Regions from separate parts of the Streptomyces sp. C genome, predicted to be linked through region 2. Evidence: predicted binding sites of a transcription regulator. Region 2 holds the regulator's gene; each other region holds the start of a gene.
What was found. Region 2 encodes HrcA, which represses chaperone genes, less so after heat shock. Its sites were predicted from a motif close to TTNGCACTCNGNNNNNCNGAGTGCNAA; they were not measured.
Positions count from the first base shown of each region.

Region 1: the regulator HrcA is predicted to act here: its motif matches at 3,683-3,709, upstream of groES (co-chaperone GroES).
Region 3: the regulator HrcA is predicted to act here: its motif matches at 2,222-2,248, upstream of groL (chaperonin GroEL).

Region 1 covers NZ_GG657750.1:4,692,597-4,700,188, reverse strand. The annotation lists gene SSNG_RS21305 (SDR family oxidoreductase) at 1-616, shown strand, start outside; gene SSNG_RS21300 (ester cyclase) at 691-1,383, shown strand; gene groL (chaperonin GroEL) at 1,491-3,119, opposite strand; gene groES (co-chaperone GroES) at 3,231-3,539, opposite strand; gene SSNG_RS21285 (FtsW/RodA/SpoVE family cell cycle protein) at 4,172-5,581, shown strand; gene SSNG_RS21280 (putative quinol monooxygenase) at 5,587-5,895, opposite strand; gene SSNG_RS21275 (helix-turn-helix transcriptional regulator) at 6,001-6,336, shown strand; gene SSNG_RS21270 (polysaccharide deacetylase family protein) at 6,858-7,592, opposite strand, start outside.
Region 2 covers NZ_GG657750.1:2,596,575-2,604,166, reverse strand. The annotation lists gene hemW (radical SAM family heme chaperone HemW) at 62-1,294, shown strand; gene SSNG_RS11535 (Uma2 family endonuclease) at 1,395-1,973, shown strand; gene SSNG_RS11530 (DUF3097 domain-containing protein) at 1,951-2,760, opposite strand; gene SSNG_RS11525 (MBL fold metallo-hydrolase) at 2,789-3,520, opposite strand; gene hrcA (heat-inducible transcriptional repressor HrcA) at 3,680-4,696, shown strand; gene dnaJ (molecular chaperone DnaJ) at 4,697-5,836, shown strand; gene SSNG_RS11510 (nitronate monooxygenase) at 6,016-7,107, shown strand; gene SSNG_RS11505 (16S rRNA (uracil(1498)-N(3))-methyltransferase) at 7,104-7,592, shown strand, end outside.
Region 3 covers NZ_GG657750.1:4,291,762-4,299,353, forward strand. The annotation lists gene thrC (threonine synthase) at 1-1,140, shown strand, start outside; gene SSNG_RS19290 (MoaD/ThiS family protein) at 1,184-1,462, shown strand; gene SSNG_RS19295 (cold-shock protein) at 1,868-2,077, shown strand; gene groL (chaperonin GroEL) at 2,414-4,033, shown strand; gene SSNG_RS19305 (Uma2 family endonuclease) at 4,122-4,703, opposite strand; gene SSNG_RS19310 (hypothetical protein) at 4,763-5,653, opposite strand; gene SSNG_RS19315 (phosphoribosylanthranilate isomerase) at 5,962-6,576, shown strand; gene SSNG_RS19320 (beta-glucanase) at 6,632-7,387, shown strand.

The DNA of each region.
Region 1 (7,592 bases), 2.1 Mb from region 2:
CGAGGTGCTGGCCGCCGACCTCTCCACCGAGGAGGGCATCAAGGCCGTCGAGACCCGCCTCGGCGACCGTACGCACCCGGTGGACCTGCTCGTCAACAACGCGGGCTTCGGCAACAAGGGCCGCTACCTGGAAGTCTCCATGGCCGACGAGCTGACGATGCTGAAGGTGCACGTCGAGGCGGTGCTGCGACTGACCTCGGCGGCGACGGAGTCGATGCGCTCGCGCGGCCGCGGCGGGGTGGTCAACGTGGCCTCGGTCGCCGCCTTCGTACCGCGCGGCACCTACGGCGCCAGCAAGGCCTGGGTGGTGCAGTTCACCCAGGGCGCCGCGCGGGACCTCGGCGGTTCCGGGGTCCGCCTGATGGCCCTGTGCCCCGGCTTCGTGCGGACCGAGTTCCACGAGCGGGCCGGCATGGGCACGGACAACATCCCCGGCTGGCTGTGGCTCGACGCGGACAAGCTGGTGGCCGCCGCGCTCGCCGACCTCGCGCGCGGCAAGACCGTGTCGATCCCGGACCCGCGCTACAAGGCGCTGATGGGCGTGGTGAAGCTGACGCCGCGCGGGCTCCTCGGCGGGGTCTCCTCCCGCACGGGCCGTAGGTACGGGCCCCAGTGACCCACCGGTAGACCGGGCTGAACGGGTGAATTCTCCCTAAACTGGACACGTCCCATCCAGCACGGGAGCCCACTATGACATTCGTACAACTGGTTGATTACCGGACTCACCAGCCCGAGGCGATGAACGACCTGCTGGACAAGTACGTCGCCCAGAGCCAGGGCAAGCGCACGGTCACCCACAGCGTCGTGGGCAAGGACCGCGACCAGACGGACCACTACGTGAACTTCGTCGAGTTCCCTTCGTACGAGGAGGCCATGAAGAACTCCAACCTCCCCGAGACGGACCGAATGTTCCACGAGATGACGGCCCTGTGCGACGGCATGCCGACGTTCACCAACCTCGACACGGTCCGCGACGAGCACCTCAACACCCTGATGGTGAACCGGATGTACGACGACATCGCGATGAAGGGCGACATGTCCGTCATCGAGGAGATCTTCGCCCCGGACTACCGCGACCACGACATCTCCAACCCCGAGGACAAGCACGGCTATGCCGCGATCCGCGAGGACGTGGAGATGTGGCGCGCCGCCTTCGACTTCTCCTTCACCCGTGACGCCCAGATGGCGCAGGACGACTACGTCACCACGCTGTGGACCTGGACCGGCACGCACAAGGGCGAGTTCATGGGCGTCGCCCCCACCGGCAAGTCCTGCACGATGACGGGCACCACGGTCTTCCGGTGCCAGGACGGCATGATCAAGGAAGGCTGGTGGCACTACGACGCCATGGGCCTGATGCGGCAGCTCGGCATGATGGAGTGACGCCCGCTCAGGCGGCCCCGGACGGCCCCGGAAAACGGGAAGGCCCCCGTCCCACCGTGTGAACGGCGGGCGGGGGCCTTCTCGTCGAAGCGCGCGGACGCGTCGCGTCAGTGGCTGTGGCCGTGACCGTGGCCGTGACCGGCCTCGGCCTCCTCCTCCGCCGGCTTCTCGACGACCAGGGTCTCGGTCGTGAGCAGCAGGGAGGCGATGGAGGCGGCGTTCTCCAGGGCGGAGCGGGTGACCTTGACCGGGTCGATGACGCCGGCCTTGACCAGGTCGCCGTACTCGCCGGTGGCGGCGTTGAAGCCCTGGCCCTTGTCGAGCTCGGAGACCTTCGCAGTGATGACGTAGCCCTCGAGGCCCGCGTTCTCGGCGATCCAGCGCAGCGGCTCGACGGCGGCGCGGCGGACCACGGAGACGCCGGTGCCCTCGTCGCCGGTCAGGCCGAGGTTGCCCTCCAGGACCTTGACGGCGTGGACGAGCGCGGAGCCACCGCCGGAGACGATGCCCTCCTCGACCGCGGCGCGGGTCGCCGAGATGGCGTCCTCGAGACGGTGCTTCTTCTCCTTGAGCTCCACCTCGGTGGCGGCGCCCACCTTGATGACGCAGACGCCGCCGGCGAGCTTCGCCAGGCGCTCCTGCAGCTTCTCGCGGTCCCAGTCGGAGTCCGTGGACTCGATCTCGGCCTTGATCTGGTTGACGCGGCCCGCGACGTCAGCGGCGTTGCCGCCACCGTCGACGATGGTCGTGTCGTCCTTGGAGATGGTCACGCGGCGCGCGGAACCGAGGACGTCCAGACCGGCCTGGTCGAGCTTGAGGCCGACCTCCTCGGCGATGACGGTGGCACCGGTGAGGGTGGCCATGTCCTGGAGCATCGCCTTGCGGCGGTCGCCGAAGCCCGGAGCCTTGACGGCCACCGCGTTGAAGGTGCCGCGGATCTTGTTGACGACGAGGGTGGAGAGGGCCTCGCCCTCGACGTCCTCGGCGATGATCAGCAGCGGCTTGGAGCCACCCGCCTGGATGACCTTCTCCAGCAGCGGCAGGAGGTCCTGGATGGAGGAGATCTTGCCCTGGTTGATCAGGATGTACGGGTCGTCGAGGACGGCCTCCATACGCTCCTGGTCGGTGACCATGTACGGGGAGAGGTAGCCCTTGTCGAAGGCCATGCCCTCGGTGAACTCGAGCTCCAGGCCGAAGGCGTTGGACTCCTCGACGGTGATGACACCGTCCTTGCCGACCTTGTCCATCGCCTCGGCGATGAGCTCGCCGACCTGGGCGTCCTGCGCGGAGAGCGCGGCCACGGCGGCGATGTCCGACTTGTCCTCGATCGGGCGGGCGGTCGCGAGGAGGTCCTCGGACACGGCCTTGACCGCGGCGTCGATGCCCTTCTTCAGGGCGGCCGGGGAGGCGCCGGCGGCGACGTTGCGCAGACCCTCGCGGACGAGCGCCTGGGCCAGCACGGTGGCGGTGGTGGTGCCGTCACCCGCGATGTCGTTGGTCTTGGTCGCCACCTCCTTCACCAGCTGCGCGCCGAGGTTCTCGTACGGGTCGTCCAGCTCGACCTCGCGGGCGATGGTGACGCCGTCGTTGGTGATGGTGGGGGCGCCGAACTTCTTGTCGATGACGACGTTGCGGCCCTTGGGGCCGATCGTCACCTTGACCGTGTCGGCAAGCTTGTTGACGCCGCGCTCGAGGGCGCGACGGGCGTCCTCGTCGAACTTCAGGATCTTCGCCATGGGAGCGGTTCAGCCCTCTCGAAAACTCGGGTTTAACGAACCGCGCCCCTCGCCGCCCGGCAATCAGCGGGGTGACCAGGGGCGCAGCTCAAGCAAACTTCTTGAAGCGAATTACTTCTCGACGATCGCGAGCACGTCGCGGGCCGAGAGGACGAGGTACTCCTCGCCGCTGTACTTCACTTCGGTGCCGCCGTACTTGCTGTACAGCACGATGTCGCCGACGTTGACGTCCAGCGGGAGACGCTGGCCGTCCTCGAAGCGGCCCGGGCCCACCGCGAGGACGACGCCCTCCTGGGGCTTCTCCTTCGCGGTGTCCGGGATGACCAGGCCGGAGGCCGTGGTCTGCTCGGCGTCGAGCGGCTGGACCACGATGCGGTCCTCAAGCGGCTTGATGGCAACCTTGGAGCTGGCGGTCGTCACGATCCGACCTCCCCCTTCGGAGATCCGGGGTTAACTGTCTGAGGTGGCGACCAGGTCGATCCGTCGTCGCGGGTGCCGGACCAGCCTGTCGCTGTGTTGGCACTCACCGGGGGCGAGTGCCAGGTGTGACACTATTCCGGCGATTAGCACTCGGTCAAGCGGAGTGCCAACACGGTCCGCTGGTTCCACGTATTCCAGCCGCCGAACCCCCCGTTCGGCTGAACCCCGACCCACCGGGAACCGGACCGCTGCGCCCCGGGGCCCGAGGAGCCGCTGCCCGGTATGTGGGGCTTGGGGCGTGCGCATCCTCGTGGTCGAAGACGCGCAGAACCTGGCCGAATAAGTGGCCGACGGCGGTCCGGGGATCCCGGAGCGCGGCTCACGACACTCCCCGTCGAGGGCTTCGGAAGGAACCATGGGGAGGACATCAACGTCGTAGAAGATATGAAGATAAAGCGCCTCATTGCCGAGCAGATCGGTCCACGGTCGACCACTGCGACGACCCCGAGCGCGCCGGACGCCGCGCCGTCCCCTTCTTCTCCCTCCCTCCCACCTTCCCCCGCATCGCCCCCGTCATCCGCCCCTCCGCCGCCCCGGCCGGAGCAGGGCGCGATCGACGGCGGCGGTATCCCGTGCGTGGACTGAGGCCCCGAACGGTGGCGGGCGCCCGCCGCCGCACCGAAGCGCTGCTGCTGCTCCTGGTCATCGGCATCGCCGTCTTCGGCCACGTCAGCGCCGGGCTGGCCATGAACGGCGAGCTGCCCCAGCACCTCACCAGCTTCGTCATCAGCATGACGCTGCTGTCCCTGGTGGGGCACCTGGGCATCCGCCGGTTCGCGGCCTACGCGGACCCCCTGGTCTTCCCGCTCGCGATGCTGCTCACCGGGCTGGGGCTGGTGCTCATCCACCGGCTCGACCAGGGGTACATCGAGCGGTGGAACTCCACGGCCAACGCGCCCGACCAGCTGATGTGGACGGTGGTCGGCGTCGCCGCCTGCCTCCTGGTGGTGGCGCTGCTGCGCGACCACCGGCTGCTCCAGCGCTTCATCTACATCACGATGGCCGTCGCGCTCGTGCTGCTGATCGCGCCGGCGTTCTTCGGCGCGGACACGTACGGCGCCAAGCGCTGGATCATCCTGTTCGGCTTCTCGCTCCAGCCCGGCGAGTTCGTGAAGATCATGATCGCGATCTTCTTCGCGGGCTACCTGGTCATCCACCGCGACTCCCTGGCCCTGACGGGGCGGAAGTTCCTGGGCATGCGGCTGCCGCCGATGCGGCAGCTCGGGCCGATCATCACCGTGTGGATCATCTCGCTGCTCGTGCTCGTCTTCGAGCGCGACCTCGGTACGTCGCTGATCTTCTTCGGCGTCTTCGTGGTGATGCTGTACGTGGCCACCGAGCGCACCAGCTGGATCGTGTGCGGCCTGCTGATGGCGGCCGTGGGCGCGTTCGTCGTCGGCTCGACGGAACCCCACGTCAAGGGCCGCGTCGCCGCCTGGCTGAACCCCCTGGCCGTCTACTCGCCGAACCCCCCGAAGGGCCTCGACTCGGAGCAGTCCGCCCAGGCGCTGTTCAGCTTCGGCACCGGCGGCGTCTCGGGCACCGGCCTCGGGATGGGACACCCGGAGCTGATCAAGTTCGCGGGGCGCAGCGACTTCATCCTGACGACGGTGGGCGAGGAACTCGGCCTGGCCGGGGTCATGGCCGTGCTGATCGTCTACGCCCTGCTCGTACAACGGGGCCTGCGCATGGCGCTGGCCGCGCGGGACCCGTTCGGCAAGCTGCTGGCGGTGGGCCTGGCGGCGGCGCTGGCGCTCCAGGTCTTCGTGGTCGCCGGCGGCGTGACGGGCCTGATCCCCCTGACCGGCAAGGCCCTCCCCTTCCTGGCGAAGGGCGGCTCGTCACTACTGGCCAACTGGATCATGATCGCCCTGCTGCTGCGCATCAGCGACAGCGCGGAACGCCAACGGGAAGCCGACGCGATGGGCCCGGCGGAAACGACCATCACCCCGGTGGTGCCGACGGGGGCGGGGGCGCGCTGAGGGGGCTAGTGGCCGTAAGGGCTTCGCATGTTCACGAAGCGGAGCTCCACATCGGTGGTCAGGTAGTCCATTCGACGCTCCCAGAAGTCCCGCAGGTGCGGGAGCGCCAGGTGGGCGTCCAGGTCGGCCTGGCTGCGCCACGCCTCGTAGAAGACGAAGACACCGGGCTCCTCCCGGTCCTCGTGGAAGTGGTACTCCAGGCAGCCGGGCTCCCGCCGGGTGGGCTCGACGAAGGAGAGCAGGAGCTCCATGAGCTCCTGGGCGCGTTCCGGCTTGGAGCGGGCGACGCCGACGAGCGTGACGAGCTGGTCCATCAAGGTTCTCCCCCACAGTTAGGTACGACTGAGTTCGTACCTCCCGGACGCTAGCACCCACCAGAGGTAAGATCCAATTCATACCCAAGGGAGGAGGTCGCCACCATGCCCGACGACGAGGGTCACCCGACCGTCGAAGAGATCGAGCTCGGCAGAGTGCTGTCCGCGCTCGCCGATCCCCTGCGCCGCCGCGTGGTGCGCGAGCTGGCCGTTGCCCCGGAAGGCACCGCGCGCACCTGCGCCTCCTTCTCGCTCCCGGTCTCGAAGGCGACGGTCACCCACCACTTCCGCACCCTGCGGGAGGCCGGCCTGATCCACCAGGTCCACCGCGGCAACAGCCGGATGGCAGGCCTGCGCCGAGCCGACATCGAGGCCCGCTTCCCCGGACTCCTGGCCATCCTGACGGCCGAGCCGCCCGGTGATGACCGCGTAGTGGTCTGACGCCGGGGCGTTCACCCACCGGTGCCCGTGCGGGCGCCGTACTCGCCTCCCCGGGAGGCCGGCTCCTCGAGCACCACGGCGGTGCGCCCGGTGAGGCAGGCGCGGCGCAGGGTGTCGTCGGGAGCCGACCCGGGTGAACGGCCACCCGGCGCTCCTGATGCGGATCGACGGCGAGGTCGAGATGGTCGTGCCGAGGCGGATCGACGAAGGCCTCGTCACCGGCCTCTACACCGTCCGCAACCCGCAGAAACTGACGCGCATGGAGCACGAGACGGCACTGGGGCGCTGGGCCGCTGGGCCGCTGGCGGCGGGGGCCGGCTATCTCCCCCTCGAGGGGGTGGGGGTTGGGCGGTGGCTGCCCACCCGCCCCCTTGGGTGTGGGCCGGGGGCCGGGGGGGCGGTGCCCCTCATCCAAGGGGGCGCGTGGGCAGCCACCGCCCGGCCCCACGGGGTCGAGGGGGAGATAGCGGGCCCGCGCCGTGAGCCCCGCGCCGTGAGCCCCGCGCCCCGCGCCCCGCCCCCTACAAGTAGTCCTCCAGGCGGGCGATCTTGTAGCCCTGGTCCTGTATGCGCTGGAGCATCTTGGTCGTCATCTGGGTCTCCGTCTCGCCCTTGAGCTCCGACGGGCCTCGGAAGTGGGCCAGGATGATGTCACCGGGCTTGAGGGCGGAGCCCTCCGCGTACTGGAAGTCGTTTATCTGCATCGACGCCCGCCACAGGACCACCGTCGGGGCGCCGCATTCGGCGGCGGCCCTGAGGGTGTCGTCGTTGTAGTTCCCGAACGGCGGGCGGAAGAGCGGGGGCCGCTTGCCGAAGCGCTTCTCCAGATGGTCCTGCTGCCCGCATATCTCCTTCTTCTGCGCCGCGAAGGGCAGGGTGCGGAGGTTCGGGTGGGTCAGGGTGTGGTTGTTGACCGTGCTGCCGGAGCCGTTGTCGCGGAGCTTCTCGAAGTGGCCGTAGTCCGAGGAGGCCACGTTGTCGGTCAGGAACATGCTGATCGGCAGCTTCAGGTCGGCCGCCATCTTCAGGAACTCGGGGTCCTTCTCCGCACCGTCGTCGAAGGTCAGGAAGACGACCTTCTCCGTCGGCGCGACGGGTATTCGGTCCAGCACGGCCGCCTTGCCCGGCGCGGCCTTGGGGAGTTGGGGCTTCTGCGCCGGCTTGGGGGCGTACTGGAGGGGGGCCTTCAGGCCCCACTTCCGGTACGCCTCGTCCCCCGCCGCACCGGCCTGCCCGGAGCTCGCCGCAGGGGCCGG
Region 2 (7,592 bases):
CGCGCGGCGCCGGGTCGCGGGGCGGGCCGGCGGGGCGCGGCGAGTGCGGGACAATGGCGTCATGCCTTCCGCACTCCCCGACGGTGACCCCATGCCCGAAGACGGCTCGCTGCCGTCGCACGCCCTGGAGGGCGCCGGGGAGCGGCCGCTCGGGTTCTACCTGCACGTCCCCTACTGCGCCACCCGCTGCGGGTACTGCGACTTCAACACCTACACCGCCACCGAGCTGCGCGGCACCGGCGGAGTGCTCGCCTCCCGCGAGAACTACGCCGACACCCTGATCGACGAGGTCCGCCTCGCCCGCAAGGTGCTCGGCGACGACCCGCGCGCCGTGCGGACCGTCTTCGTCGGCGGCGGCACGCCCACCCTGCTGCCCGCCGGGGACCTCGTACGCATGCTCGCGGCGATCCGCGACGAGTTCGGGCTCGCCGAGGACGCCGAGGTCACCACCGAGGCCAACCCGGAGTCCGTGAACCCCGAGTACCTCGCCGAGCTGCGCGCGGGCGGCTTCAACCGGATCTCCTTCGGCATGCAGAGCGCCAGGCAGCACGTCCTGAAGGTCCTCGACCGCACCCACACCCCCGGCCGCCCCGAGGCCTGCGTGGCCGAGGCGCGCGCGGCGGGCTTCGAGCACGTCAACCTGGACCTGATCTACGGCACCCCCGGCGAGTCCGACGACGACTGGCGGGCCTCCCTGGAGGCCGCGCTCGGCGCCGGCCCCGACCACGTCAGCGCGTACGCCCTGATCGTCGAGGAGGGCACCCAGCTGGCCCGCCGGATCCGCCGCGGCGAGGTCCCGATGACCGACGACGACGTCCACGCCGACCGGTACCTGATCGCCGACCAGGTCATGGCCGAGGCCGGGTACTCCTGGTACGAGGTGTCGAACTGGGCCACCACCGAGGCCGGCCGCTGCCTGCACAACGAGCTGTACTGGCGCGGCGCCGACTGGTGGGGCGCGGGCCCCGGCGCCCACTCGCACGTGGGCGGGGTCCGCTGGTGGAACGTGAAGCACCCCGGCGCCTACGCGGCCGCCCTCGCGGAGGGCCGCTCCCCGGGCGCGGGACGCGAGCTGCTGTCGGCGGAGGACCGGCGTGTGGAGCGGATCCTGCTGGAGCTCCGCCTGGTCGACGGCGTCCTGCTGTCCCTGCTGGCCCCGGCGGGCCTGGCGGCCTCCCGCCGCGCCCTGGCCGACGGCCTGCTGGATCCGGCCCCGTACGAGGCCGGCCGCGCCGTCCTGACCCTACGCGGGCGGCTGCTGGCGGACGCGGTGGTGCGGGACCTGGTGGACTGATCCCCCGCCCGGGTGAATCCCTCCGTAACCGGGCTCACGCTGCCTACGCTGTTCGTAGGCTGCCGCCGACAGTACGCGGCGGATGTGGAGGACCACGGAGATGACCGCTGTGGACGAGCACGGAATGGCCAAATTCTTCGAGGGGTTCGAGCCTCCCGAGGGCATTAAGGCTGAGCTCCTCCGGGGGGAAATCGTGATGATGGCCGGTCCCGATCTGGTGCACAACCTGATCGTGGAAGACGTGCAGGACCAGATTCCGCGCAAGCGGTGGGTACGGCTCCAGACCCAGGACGTCGACATCGTCGACGAGGCGAGCGAGCCCGTGCCCGACCTGGTGGTCCTGGATCGCCAGGCCAACCCGGGGTCGGGGCGGCTCCTGCCGTCGCAACTGATCACGTTGGTGGTGGAGGTCGTCTCCAAGACCAGCGTCGACAGGGACTACGTGACCAAGCGGTCGATCTACGCCGCAGGGAGGGTGCCCGCTTATCTGGTCATCGACCCGATCGCTGCGCAATGCGTCCTGCTGACCAGCCCGGTCGGCAAGGGGGACGATGCCGACTACCGATCGCAAAGGCTGTCCAAGTTCGGCGAGTCAGTGCCGCTGGAGCTGCTCGGTATCGAGCTGGACACGAGTGACTTCGGCACCTTCCAGGGCGTCAGGCCTCACCGCTACCCGTGACGAAGTCGATCAGTTCCTCCACCCGCCCCAGCAGCGTCGGCTCCAGGTCCCGGTAGGACGTCACACGGGACAGGATGTGCTGCCAGGCGGCCCCGGTGTTCTCCGGCCAGCCCAGCGCTCGGCAGACGCCCGTCTTCCAGTCCTGCCCCCGCGGCACCTCCGGCCAGGCCCGGATGCCCAGCGCCGACGGCTTCACCGCCTGCCAGACGTCCACGTACGGGTGGCCCACCACCAGCACGTCCGGGCCCGTCACCGAGGCCGCGATCCGGGACTCCTTCGAGCCCGGTACGAGGTGGTCGACCAGGACGCCCAGGCGGGCGTCCGGGCCGGGGGAGAAGTCGGCCACCACCGCCGCCAGGTCGTCCACGCCCTCCAGGTACTCCACCACCACGCCCTCGATGCGCAGGTCGTCGCCCCAGACCCGCTCGACCAGCTCGGCGTCGTGCCGCCCCTCCACGTAGATCCGCCCCGCCCGCGCCACCCGCGCCCGCGCCCCCGGGACGGCGATCGACCCCGAAGCCGTACGGGCCGGCGCGGCGGGCCCCCGTGAGGGGCGGGTCAGGGTCACCACCGCGCCGTCCAGCAGGAAGCCGCTCGGCTCCAGCGGGAACACCCGGCGCTTGCCGAAGCGGTCCTCCAGGGTCACCGTGCCCGCCTCGCAGGCCACCACCGCGCCGCAGAAGTCCGTACCCGCCACCTCGACCACCAGGTCCGGGTCCGCCGGCACCTCCGGCACGGGCTTGGAGCGCTTCCACTGCGGGGTCAGGTCGGGGGAGTACTCACGCATCCGGCCGACACTAGGAGAGCCGGCGCCCTCAGGCCCCCGACACGCCGAACCTGGCCGCCAGTGTGTCGCGTTGCGCACGCACGAACTCCGCGTCCACCAGCGCTCCGTGACCCGGCACGTACACCGCGTCGTCGCCTCCCAGCGACAGCAGCCGGTCCAGGGCGGCCGGCCACTGGCCCGGCACCGCGTCCGAGCCCGCCTGGGGCTCGCCCGACTCCTCGACCAGGTCCCCGCAGAACACCGCCTCCCGCTCGCCCGGCACGAAGACGGCCAGGTCGTGCTCGGAGTGCGCGGGCCCCACGTTCGCCAGCAGCACCTGCACCCCGCCCAGCTCCAGCGTCCACTCGCCCGACACCAGGTGCCGGGGCGCCTGGAGCAGGTCCGCCGCCTCCGCGGCCTCCTCCTCCGCCAGGCCCTGGAGGACCGCGCTCATCCGCACCTCCTCCCGGCCCGTCGGCGCCGACAGCAGCCGCTCCAGGCCGACCGCCCCGAAGAACTCGGCGCCCGCGAAGGCAGCCCCGCCCAGCACGTGGTCGAAATGTCCGTGGGTGAATGCGATATGGGTCACGCGCCGGCCCGTCAGCCGCTCCGCCTCGGCCCGCACCTGCGCGCCCTCGCGCACGGACGATCCCGGGTCGATCAGCAGCATCGACTCGTCCCCCACCACCAGTCCCACGGTGCAGTCCCACACCGGCAGCCGTCGCCGGCCGACCCGTCCGGTGACCCTTTCCCAGCCCGCCTCTTCCCAACGTACGTCCATGCGGTGACGCTACCCTGGCAGGCCGCCCTTGCCTGTGGCGTACTACCCGGCCGTACACTGACCGGGGGATCTCTGGCACTCACACGCGCAGAGTGCCAACGAGCCAGGACCGGCCCCGACGGCCAGACCGACGACCGACCGCATCCGGAGGTGTGCGCGATGCTCAGCGAACGCAGACTCGAGGTGCTGCGCGCCATCGTCCAGGACTACGTCGGGACGGAGGAGCCCGTCGGCTCCAAGGCCCTCACCGAGCGGCACAGGCTGGGCGTCTCGCCCGCCACCGTGCGCAACGACATGGCCGTGCTGGAGGAGGAGGGCTACATCGCCCAGCCCCACACCAGCGCCGGCCGGATCCCCACGGACAAGGGCTACCGCCTCTTCGTCGACAAGCTGGCCGGCGTCAAGCCGCTGTCGACGCCCGAGCGCCGGGCCATCCAGAACTTCCTCGACGGCGCCGTCGACCTCGACGACGTGGTCGGCCGCACGGTACGGCTGCTCGCGCAGCTCACCCGGCAGGTCGCCGTCGTCCAGTACCCGTCGCTGACCCGCTCCACCGTGCGGCACGTCGAGCTGCTGTCGCTGGCCCCCGCCCGGCTGATGCTCGTACTCATCACCGACACCGGCCGCGTCGAGCAGCGCCTCGTCGACACCCAGACCCCCTTCGGCGAGAACTCCCTCGCCGACCTGCGGGCGCGTCTGAACAGCAGGGTCGTCGGCCGCCGCTTCACGGACGTGCCGCAGCTGGTGCAGGACCTTCCGGAGTCGTTCGAGATCGACGACCGGGCGACCGTCAAGGCCGTCCTCGCGACCCTTCTCGAAACGCTGGCCGAGGAGGCGGAGGAGCGGCTGATGATCGGCGGCACCGCCAACCTCACCCGCTTCGGACATGACTTTCCCTTGACCATCAGGCCCGTGCTCGAAGCGCTGGAGGAGCACGTCGTGCTCCTGAAGCTGCTGGGTGAGGCCGGTGAGTCGGGAATGGCCGTACGGATCGGTCACGAGAACGCCTACGAGGGGCTCAACTCCACGTCGGTCGTGTCCGTCGGCTACGGTTCGGGCGGCGAAGCAGTCGCCAAACTCGGCGTGGTCGGACCGACCCGCATGGACTACCCCGGAACGATGGGAGCGGTACGCGCAGTGGCACGTTACGTCGGACAGATCCTGGCGGAGTCGTAAGTGGCCACGGACTACTACGCCGTCCTCGGCGTGCGCCGCGACGCATCGCAGGACGAGATCAAGAAGGCCTTCCGCCGCCTCGCGCGTGAACTCCACCCGGACGTGAACCCGGACCCGAAGACGCAGGAGCGCTTCAAGGAGATCAACGCGGCCTACGAGGTCCTCTCGGACCCGCAGAAGAAGCAGGTCTACGACCTCGGCGGCGACCCGCTGTCCTCCTCGGGCGGCGGTGGCGGCGCGGGCGGCTTCGGAGCGGGCGGCTTCGGCAACTTCTCCGACATCATGGACGCCTTCTTCGGCCAGGCCTCGCAGCGCGGCCCGCGCTCGCGGACCCGCCGCGGCCAGGACGCCATGATCCGCCTGGACCTGGAACTGGACGAGGCCGCCTTCGGCACGACCAAGGACATCCAGGTCGACACCGCCGTCGTCTGCGGCACCTGCTCCGGCGAGGGCGCCGCCCCCGGCACCTCGGCGCAGACCTGTGACATGTGCCGCGGCCGCGGAGAGGTCTCGCAGGTCACCCGGTCCTTCCTGGGCCAGGTCATGACCTCGCGCCCCTGCCCGCAGTGCCAGGGCTTCGGCACCGTGGTCCCGACCCCGTGCCCCGAGTGCGCGGGCGACGGCCGGGTCCGCTCCCGCCGCAGCCTCACCGTCAAGATCCCCGCCGGTGTCGAGAACGGCACCCGGATCCAGCTCGCGGGCGAGGGCGAGGTCGGCCCCGGCGGCGGCCCCGCCGGCGACCTCTACGTGGAGATCCACGAGCTGCCGCACCCGACCTTCCAGCGGCGCGGGGACGACCTGCACTGCACGGTCACCATCCCCATGACGGCCGCCGCCCTGGGCACCAAGTGCCCGCTGGAGACGCTGGACGGCATGGAGGAGATCGACATCCGGCCCGGCACCCAGTCCGGCCAGGCCATCCCGCTGCACGGGCGGGGCGTCACCCACCTGCGCGGCGGCGGCCGCGGCGACCTGATCGTCCACGTCGAGGTCACCACCCCCGGCAAGCTGGACGCCCAGCAGGAGGAACTGCTGCGCCAGCTCGCGAAGCTGCGCGGCGAGGAGCGGCCGATGGGCCAGTTCGCCCCCGGCCAGCAGGGCCTGTTCAGCCGCCTGAAGGACGCGTTCAACGGCCGCTGAGGCAGCCCCTCGGGCCGCCTGAGGTACGTCGTACGAGCCCGGTCCGGGGAGTCCCGGGCCGGGCTCCGTGCTTCCCGGCGGACCGTCCGGGGCGATTCCCGGACATGCCGGGGAAGCGGACTATGCCAGGCGAATGCGACGGTTCGGCCCGATGGCCGGGACGTGGCACGATGCAGTCCATGTCCTCCGCACCGAACGGTCTCCCCCAGTACCCGATCGTGCAGGGTCCCATGGCGGGCGGCGCCTCCTGCCCGCCGCTCGTCGCCGCCGTGTGCGAGGCCGGCGGCCTCGGCTACCTGGCCGGCGGCTACAAGACCGCCGACGGCATGTACCAGGAGATCAAGCAGACGCGCGGCCTCACCCGGCGGCCCTTCGGCGTGAACCTCTTCATGCCGCAGACCGGGTACGTCGACCCGGCCGCCGTCGAGACCTACCGCGGGCAGCTGGCCGGGGAGGCCGGCTGGTACGAGGTCTCGCTCGCCCCCGAGGACACCGTCGGCAACTGCGACGACGGGTACGAGGCGAAGCTGGCCATCCTGCTGGAGGACCCCGTCCCGGAGGTCTCCTTCACCTTCGGCACGCCCGCGCCCGACGTGCTCGCCCGCCTGCGCGGGGCCGGCACCCGTACCGTCGTCACCGTCACCTCGGTCGAGGAGGCCCGCTCCGCACAGGCGGCGGGCGCCGACGCCGTCTGCGTCCAGGGCATCGAGGCCGGCGGCCACCAGGGCACCCAGCGCGACGACCCGGAGACCGACGGCACGGCCGGCGTCGGACTGCTGGCACTGGTAGCGCAGGTACGGGAGGCCGTGGCCCTGCCCATCACCGCGGCGGGCGGCCTGATGCGCGGCGCGCAGATCGCGGCGGTGCTGGCGGCGGGAGCGGACGCGGCGCAGCTCGGCACGGCCTTCCTGGCCTGCCCGGAGTCGGGCGCGCACCCGCTGCACAAGAAGGCCCTGACCGACCCGATGTTCCCGCACACGGAACTGACCCGGGCCTTCACGGGCCGGCCCGCGCGGGGCCTGGTCAACCGCTTCGTGCGGGAGCACGGGCCGTACGCGCCGGCCGCCTACCCCCAGGTCCACCACATGACCGCGGGGCTGCGCAAGGCGGCCGCGGCGGCCGGTGACCCGCAGGGCATGTCCCTGTGGGCGGGCCAGGGGCACCGGTTGGCGCGGGTGCTGCCGGCCGGGGAGCTGGTGGAGGTGCTGGCGGCCGAACTGGCCGGAGCGCAGGACGCGTTGAACGCATTGCAGATGAGGAGAACGTCATGACGGCCCCCGTGTTCGTGGTCGAAGAGGTTCCGGCGGGGCCGGAGTTCGTGCTGGACGGCCCCGAGGGGCGGCACGCGGTGTCCGTGAAGCGGCTGGGCCCGGGCGAGGACGTGGTCCTCACGGACGGGCGCGGCCGGTGGGCCGAGGGCGTGGTCAAGGCGGCCGAGGGCAAGGACCGGCTGGTGGTCATGGACCTGGAGAGCGTGCTGGAGGAGCCGGAGCCCGACGTCCGGATCACCGTGGTGCAGGCGCTGCCGAAGGGTGACCGGGGTGAGGTGGCGGTCGAGACGATGACGGAGACCGGCGTCGACGCGATCGTGCCGTGGCAGGCCTCGCGGTGCATCACGCAGTGGCGCGGCGACCGGGGGGCGAAGTCGCTGTCCAAGTGGCGTTCCACGGCGCGGGAGTCGGGCAAGCAGTCGCGCCGGGTCCGGTTCCCGGAGGTGGCCGGGGTGATGTCCACGAAGCAGGTGGCCGCGCTGCTG
Region 3 (7,592 bases), 1.7 Mb from region 2:
TACGAGCTGCCGCTCGGCGACCCGGAGGCCCTGCGCGCCGCGATCGAGGCCGGTCCGAACAACATCTGGCGCTACGCGCCGCTGCTGCCCGTCCCGGTGGACGTGGCCTCCAAGCCGAGCCTGAACCCCGGATTCACCAAGCTGGTGGACGCCGAGAACCTGGCCAAGGAGCTGGGCGTCACCGGCAAGCTCTACGTCAAGGACGACTCCGGCAACCCGACGCACTCCTTCAAGGACCGCGTCGTGGCCATCGCCGTCGAGGCCGCCCGCGCCTTCGGCTTCACCACCCTGTCCTGCTCCTCCACGGGCAACCTGGCCGGTGCCGTCGGCGCCGCGGCCGCCCGTGCGGGCTTCCGGTCCTGCGTGTTCATCCCGCACGACCTGGAGCAGGGCAAGGTCGTCATGGCCGGTGTCTACGGCGGCGACCTGGTCGGCATCGAGGGCAACTACGACGACGTCAACCGCTTCTGCTCCGAGCTCATCGGCGACCCGCTGGGCGAGGGCTGGGGCTTCGTCAACGTCAACCTGCGCCCCTACTACGGCGAGGGCTCCAAGACGCTGGCGTACGAGATCTGCGAGCAGCTCGGCTGGCAGCTGCCCGACCAGATCGTCATCCCGATCGCGTCAGGCTCCCAGCTGACGAAGATCGACAAGGGTCTCCAGGAGCTGGTCAAGCTCGGTCTCGTCGAGGACAAGCCCTACAAGATCTTCGGCGCCCAGGCCGAGGGCTGCTCCCCGGTGTCCACCGCCTTCAAGGCCGGCCACGACGTGGTGCGCCCGCAGAAGCCGAACACCATCGCCAAGTCCCTGGCCATCGGCAACCCGGCGGACGGCCCGTACGTCCTGGACATCGCGCGGCGCACCGGCGGCTACGTCGAGGACGTCAACGACGAGCAGGTCGTCGAGGCCATCAAGATCCTGGCGCGCACCGAGGGCATCTTCGCCGAGACCGCGGGCGGCGTGACCGTCGGCGTGACGAAGAAGCTGATCGAGAACGGGCAGCTCGACCCGGCGCTGACCACCGTGGTCCTGAACACCGGTGACGGCCTCAAGACCCTGGAGGCGGTGGCCGCGGACAGCGGCCAGACCGCCACCATCCGCCCGAGCCTGGACGCGTTCCGCGCCGCCGGCCTGGCCTGACCCTTCCCCCCTGACCTGACACATCCGGAAAGGCGGTAGCGCCATGAGCGTCAACGTCCGCATCCCCACCATCCTGCGCACCTACACCGGCGGCGCCGCCGAGGTCCCGGCCGAGGGTGCGACCCTCGCCGAGGTCATCGAGTCCCTGGAGAAGAACCACCCGGGCATCGCCGCGCGCGTCCTGGACGACCAGGGCAAGCTGCGCCGCTTCGTGAACGTCTACGTCAACGACGACGACGTGCGCTTCGAGGGCGGGCTGCAGGCGGCGACGCCGGACGGCGCCGGCGTCTCGATCATCCCGGCCGTCGCCGGCGGCTGCTGATTCGCGGTTCCGTCCGCGGCTGACGCGTTCAGATCAGAATTGCCCCCTCCGCTAAAAGCGGAGGGGGCAATTCTGCTTGATTGGGCGCGGTAGAGTTGGGGCAGTCCCCTCCGCTGTTCTTGCCCGCCGCATATGAGCGGGTCGACGGATGGTTGACATTGAGTCAACATGAGCGTGCCTTTTGGGCCTTTGGTGCCGCTTGTCTGGCCCGAGTTGCCCTGGAATATGCCAGCTTTTCACCCTATTTTCAGGTTTCCGTGTGTCCAGATTTCTCGTCGGATTGACCTGTTGCTGACAGCACCGGTGCGGATACATTCAGCCGCGGTCGAGGCGTTCCGGCGCAAGTTCTGACCCGGGACCGCGAAGTGCGGTCCCGCGCAAGGGCCAGTAATAGGGGAGTTAGGCATGGCTCAGGGCACCGTCAAGTGGTTCAACGCGGAGAAGGGCTACGGCTTCATCGCGGTCGACGGTGGTGCGGATGTGTTCGTCCACTACAGCGCCATCCAGATGGACGGGTACCGCACCCTTGAAGAGGGTCAGCGGGTCGAGTTCGAGATCTCGCAGGGCCAGAAGGGTCCGCAGGCGGACATGGTCAAGCTCGCGCCGGCCGGCTGAGTCGGAGCGAACGCGATCGGCCACCGACGCACGCACAGATGCTTGAGGGGCCCACATCCCGGACAGGGATGTGGGCCCCTCCTGCGTGTCGCCCCGCGTCAGCCCCGCGTCACGGCCACGCCGCCCGCGTGTTGCCCGAAGCCGCTTGCACTCGTGGGGGTCGAGTGCTAATCATTGGCGTTAGCACTCTCCAGGTGAGAGTGCTACTAAAACGAGGACCGGGCCGGTGAGGCCCGCAGGGTCCGGCGGGACGGAACCGCCGGATCCGCAGGCCGTCCGTCGCGGGCGCGGGCGCGGTCCGGAGCAATCCACCCCTGTCCGGGAGGACCACTTCACATGGCCAAGATCATTGCGTTCAACGAGGAGGCCCGGCGCGGTCTCGAGCGTGGCATGAACCAGCTCGCCGACGCCGTCAAGGTCACCCTTGGCCCCAAGGGTCGCAACGTCGTCCTTGAGAAGAAGTGGGGCGCGCCCACGATCACCAACGACGGTGTCTCCATCGCCAAGGAGATCGAGCTCGAGGACCCGTACGAGAAGATCGGCGCCGAGCTGGTCAAGGAAGTCGCCAAGAAGACGGACGACGTCGCCGGTGACGGTACGACCACCGCGACCGTCCTCGCCCAGGCGCTCGTCCGCGAGGGCCTGCGCAACGTCGCCGCCGGCGCCAACCCGATGGCCCTCAAGCGTGGTATCGAGAAGGCCGTCGAGGCCGTCTCCGCCGCCCTGCTGGCCCAGGCCAAGGACGTCGAGACCAAGGAGCAGATCGCTTCCACGGCCTCCATCTCCGCCGCCGACACCCAGATCGGCGAGCTCATCGCCGAGGCCATGGACAAGGTCGGCAAGGAAGGCGTCATCACCGTCGAGGAGTCCCAGACCTTCGGTCTGGAGCTGGAGCTCACCGAGGGCATGCGCTTCGACAAGGGCTACATCTCGGCGTACTTCGCCACCGACATGGAGCGTATGGAGGCGTCCCTCGACGACCCGTACATCCTGATCGTCAACTCCAAGATCGGCTCGGTCAAGGACCTGCTGCCGCTCCTGGAGAAGGTCATGCAGTCCGGCAAGCCGCTGCTGATCATCGCCGAGGACGTCGAGGGCGAGGCCCTGTCGACCCTGGTCGTCAACAAGATCCGCGGCACCTTCAAGTCCGTCGCCGTCAAGGCCCCGGGCTTCGGCGACCGCCGCAAGGCCATGCTCGGCGACATCGCCATCCTCACGGGCGGCACGGTCATCTCCGAGGAGGTCGGCCTCAAGCTGGAGAACGCCGGTCTCGACCTGCTCGGCCGCGCCCGCAAGGTCGTCATCACCAAGGACGAGACCACCATCGTCGACGGTGCCGGTGACAGCGACCAGGTCCAGGGCCGCGTCAACCAGATCCGCGCCGAGATCGAGAACTCCGACTCGGACTACGACCGCGAGAAGCTCCAGGAGCGCCTCGCGAAGCTGGCCGGCGGCGTGGCCGTCATCAAGGCCGGTGCCGCGACCGAGGTCGAGCTCAAGGAGCGCAAGCACCGCATCGAGGACGCCGTCCGCAACGCGAAGGCGGCCGTCGAGGAGGGCATCGTCGCCGGCGGTGGCGTGGCCCTGCTGCAGGCCTCCTCGGTCTTCGAGAAGCTGGAGCTCACCGGTGACGAGGCGACCGGCGCCAACGCCGTGAAGCTCGCGCTGGAGGCCCCGCTGAAGCAGATCGCCGTCAACGGTGGTCTCGAGGGCGGCGTCGTCGTGGAGAAGGTGCGCAACCTGGCCGTCGGCCACGGTCTGAACGCCGCCACCGGCGAGTACGTCGACATGATCGCCGAGGGCATCATCGACCCGGCGAAGGTCACGCGTTCCGCGCTGCAGAACGCCGCGTCCATCGCCGCGCTCTTCCTGACCACCGAGGCCGTCATCGCCGACAAGCCGGAGAAGGCCGCCGCCGCTCCGGGCGGCATGCCGGGCGGTGACATGGACTTCTGATCGGCCCCTGGCTGATCGGCTGTTCTCGAACGAGGGCGGCACCCCTTCCCGACGGAGGGGGTGCCGCCCTCGGGCGTTGTCCGGGGGCTCAGTTCGCGTAGTCCTTGAGCTTCTCGGTGTCCAGCGTGATCCGCACGGGAGCGGGCAGGGTGACCGCTTCCCCGTAGGCGTACGACACGGTCTGCCGGTACATGCCGTCCTGGGGGTCGCTGTGGACGGTGAGCATGTCCTGATCCCGGTCGACGAGGAGGTACACCGGGATGTCCGCCTGGGCGTACGCGGCGCGTTTCTCGTCCCGGTCGCGCTGGTCGGCGTCGGGGTCGAAGGACGTGACCTCCACGACCATCAGTGTCCCGGCGGGATCCGCCCACTCGCCCTCTTGGGCGGCGTAGTGGTCGTACGGCGCGAGCGCGCCGTCCGCGCGGGCCCGTCCGGTGCGGTAGCTCTCCACCTTCAGCCCCTGTTCGGGGTAGAGGGCGAGCTCCGGGCGCTGCTGCATGCACTGGCGCAGCAGCCACATGACGATGGCGCCGTGGCGCTGATCGGGCAACGGCTTGACTCCGAGCTTTCCGTTGACGAATTCGAGCGTGACCGTCTCGGGTGCGCGGCGGGCCAGCGTCTCGAAGTCCGTCAGGGTCATCTGGGCGTGCGCGGCGGTGCTGGGGGTCATGGGGTCGCCTCCTCGACTCCATGGTGCCCGTGTTCGGCGCCGGTGGAGCGGCGGACTGGTCATCGGCGGTTCCCTTCGCGGATGCGGGTCGCGTGGGCGCGGACCTCGGCCGGGGTGAGGGTCGGGGTGAACACCGGCGGGCGGGGGGCGTCGGGGCGGCAGGCGCGGCAGCGGCCGTCGGTGAAGGCGCCCGGCGGGCCGGGGGCGCGGCATTCGGTGCACTCGGCGCGGGCCGGGGGTGGGGCTTCTTCCGCCGGCGGGGCAGGGGCCGGGGCCGGTGGTGCGGCGGGGAGTTTGGTCTCCAGGCGTCTGCGGACCAGGGCCGCCGGGTGGTGGACCGGGGTCGGCAGGCCGGCGGTGAGGGCGAGCCGGATCCGGTCGGGGGTGACTCCCCGGGCCAGCCAGGGGACCAGGAGCGGGGCGAGGGCCGTGCAGTCGGCCTTGGAGAGCGCGAGGGCGGGGGCGGTGCGGCCGAGGGAGGCGAGGATGCCGTAGGCGTCGGGTCCCGTGGCATCGGGGGCGTCGGCAGGAGCCGGGGGTACCGGTGCGGGTGGTGGCGGGGCGGTCGGTGCGGGGGAATCCCTCTGGGTGAACCGGGCCCACCAGGCGCCGTCGCGGGGCGTGCGGGAGAAGTACGTACGGGTGACCCAGCGGGTGACCGGGCCGGGCAGGCGCCGGCGGACGCGGTGCAGGTGCCCGGCGGTGGCCAGCCGGTTGAGGGCGGTGCGCAGGGCGCACTGGCCCCACAGGGGCAGGACCGCGGCCAGGGTCTTCACGCTGATGTCGGCGCCGTCCGGCAGCCGGTCGAGGTACCCGGCGACGGCCGCCTCGCGGGCCGGGAGGTGGGCGAAGTCGCGGGCGGTGCGGGGCGCTTGCTCCGGTGCGGCGATTTTGCCGTAGCCGGGCTTGGCCTGGGGGTGCGGGGCAGCACTAAGCTGGCTGTCATCCATGGGGATCGTTGTGTCCGATCTCGTTTGGTCAGGCCCTCGTTCGGTGTTGGCGCACCGGCGGGGGCCGATTTTCGTTTCCAGCCGCAAGGTAGGGCCTGATGGCCCTGCGTGGCAAGCCGATCACGGATCGTCATCCGGCCTGGTATGGGCGGCGGTTGGGAGGGTGGTGGGTGGTGGTGGGCTCCGCCCACCACCCATTCCACAGACAGGGCGCTCGGACTCTCGGTACTTGAGCCCCGGGGCCGGTTGGCCGCCCGCAACGTGGGACGTATCGGCGTGGCAGAGCCGCGTTTGGTTGACTTGACGGCATGAGCGACGGGAAGAGCGTGTTCGTCAAGATCTGCGGGCTGAAGACCCCCCACGACGTGGACGTGGCCGTGGAGGCCGGGGCCGACGCCGTCGGGTTCGTGTTCGCCCCGGGCAGCCCCCGGACCGTCGACGCCGCGCTGGCGCGGGAGCTGACCGCGCGGGTACCGGACGGGGTGCTGACCGTCGGGGTGTTCCGGGGGCAGCCCCTGGAGGAGGTGCGCCGGCTCACCGAGGAGAGCGGCGTGCGCGGCGTACAGCTGCACGGCGACGAACCCGCCGACTACTACGCGCACCTCCGAGCTCCGGGGCGCACGCTGCTGCGGGCCACCGCCGAGCACGTCGCGCGCTGCGGCGAGTACGGGGAGGACCTGCTCCTCATCGACGCCCCCGACCCCGGCTCCGGCAAGCCCTGGAACTGGGGGTCCGCGCAGTTCACGGCGCCCGAGGGGCACTGGCTGCTGGCCGGCGGGCTCGGTCCGGCCAACGTCCGCGAGGCCGTCGCCGCCACCGGCGCCTGGGGCGTGGACGTCTCCAGCGGGGTCGAGCGGGAGCGCGGGGTGAAGTCCCCGGAGCTGATCCGCGCCTTCATCGAGGCCGCGCGCGCGATCGTATGATTACTCTGAGTGAGAACGGGGGGTTCGGGGCGGGCCGGGCGGGCACAACCGCCGCATGGACCCGGAACCGGAAACGCACGGCTGGCTGCGGCGCCTGACCCGCCGCCTCGCCCCCGCGGGCGGCGGCGGGGGGCTGGGGCTGCCGCCCGTGTTCACCCCGCGCCGTACCCCCGTCTTCACCGCCGACTTCACCTCCACCACCCAGTGGGTGGCCGGCCGCTCCTGGGCCTATCCCGACGGCGGCCCCGTCAACCCCGGCGACAACAAACTCGACCACCTCACCGCCGACCCCGCCTACAGCCGCTCCGGCACCTTCCGCGCGACCCTGCGCCCCGACGGGAACTGGGACGCCGGGCTGCTCACCACCGAGGGCAGTGACGAGGGCTTCGAGGTCCGTACCGGCGACGTCCTGGAGGCCCGTGTCCGGCTGCCGGAGGAGATCGGCGCCTGGCCCGCCATCTGGACCTGGCGGGACGGCGGCCAGGAGATCGACGTCTTCGAGTACCACCCCGACCACCCCGACCTGCTGGAACTGTCCAACCACGTCCGCGAGGCGCACCGCTACCTCCGCGACCCGACCGTCCACCCCGGCGCGTGGCTCGACCTGAAGGTGGAGTTCGGCCGCAGGTCCGTCGTCTGGTGGGTGAACGGCCTGCGCGTCTACTCCGACGGCCGGGGCGTCGGCCGCGGCTGGCACGCGTACCTCATCGTCAACCTGTCCGTCTCCGCCGGCCGCTACCACCCCGCTCCCGGGCCGGACCTCACCGAGATGTCGTACGAGGTGTCGCAACTGCGCGTCCACCGGGCGTAGTCCCGTAGCCGTTCGGGGAGGAGCGGGTGATCGGGCCGGCGCCCGCCGAGCGGCTCGTACGTCTTCGTCAACCTGGACGCCGACGACGCCCTTTTCCCGACCTTCGAGGTCAGGCCCGTCTGGGGCTGGTGACCCGGGCCGTCGGACGGCCCGGGCGGGGCGGGGGCCGGTTGAAGGCCGCGCCCATGATCGCCACTCTGTGTGC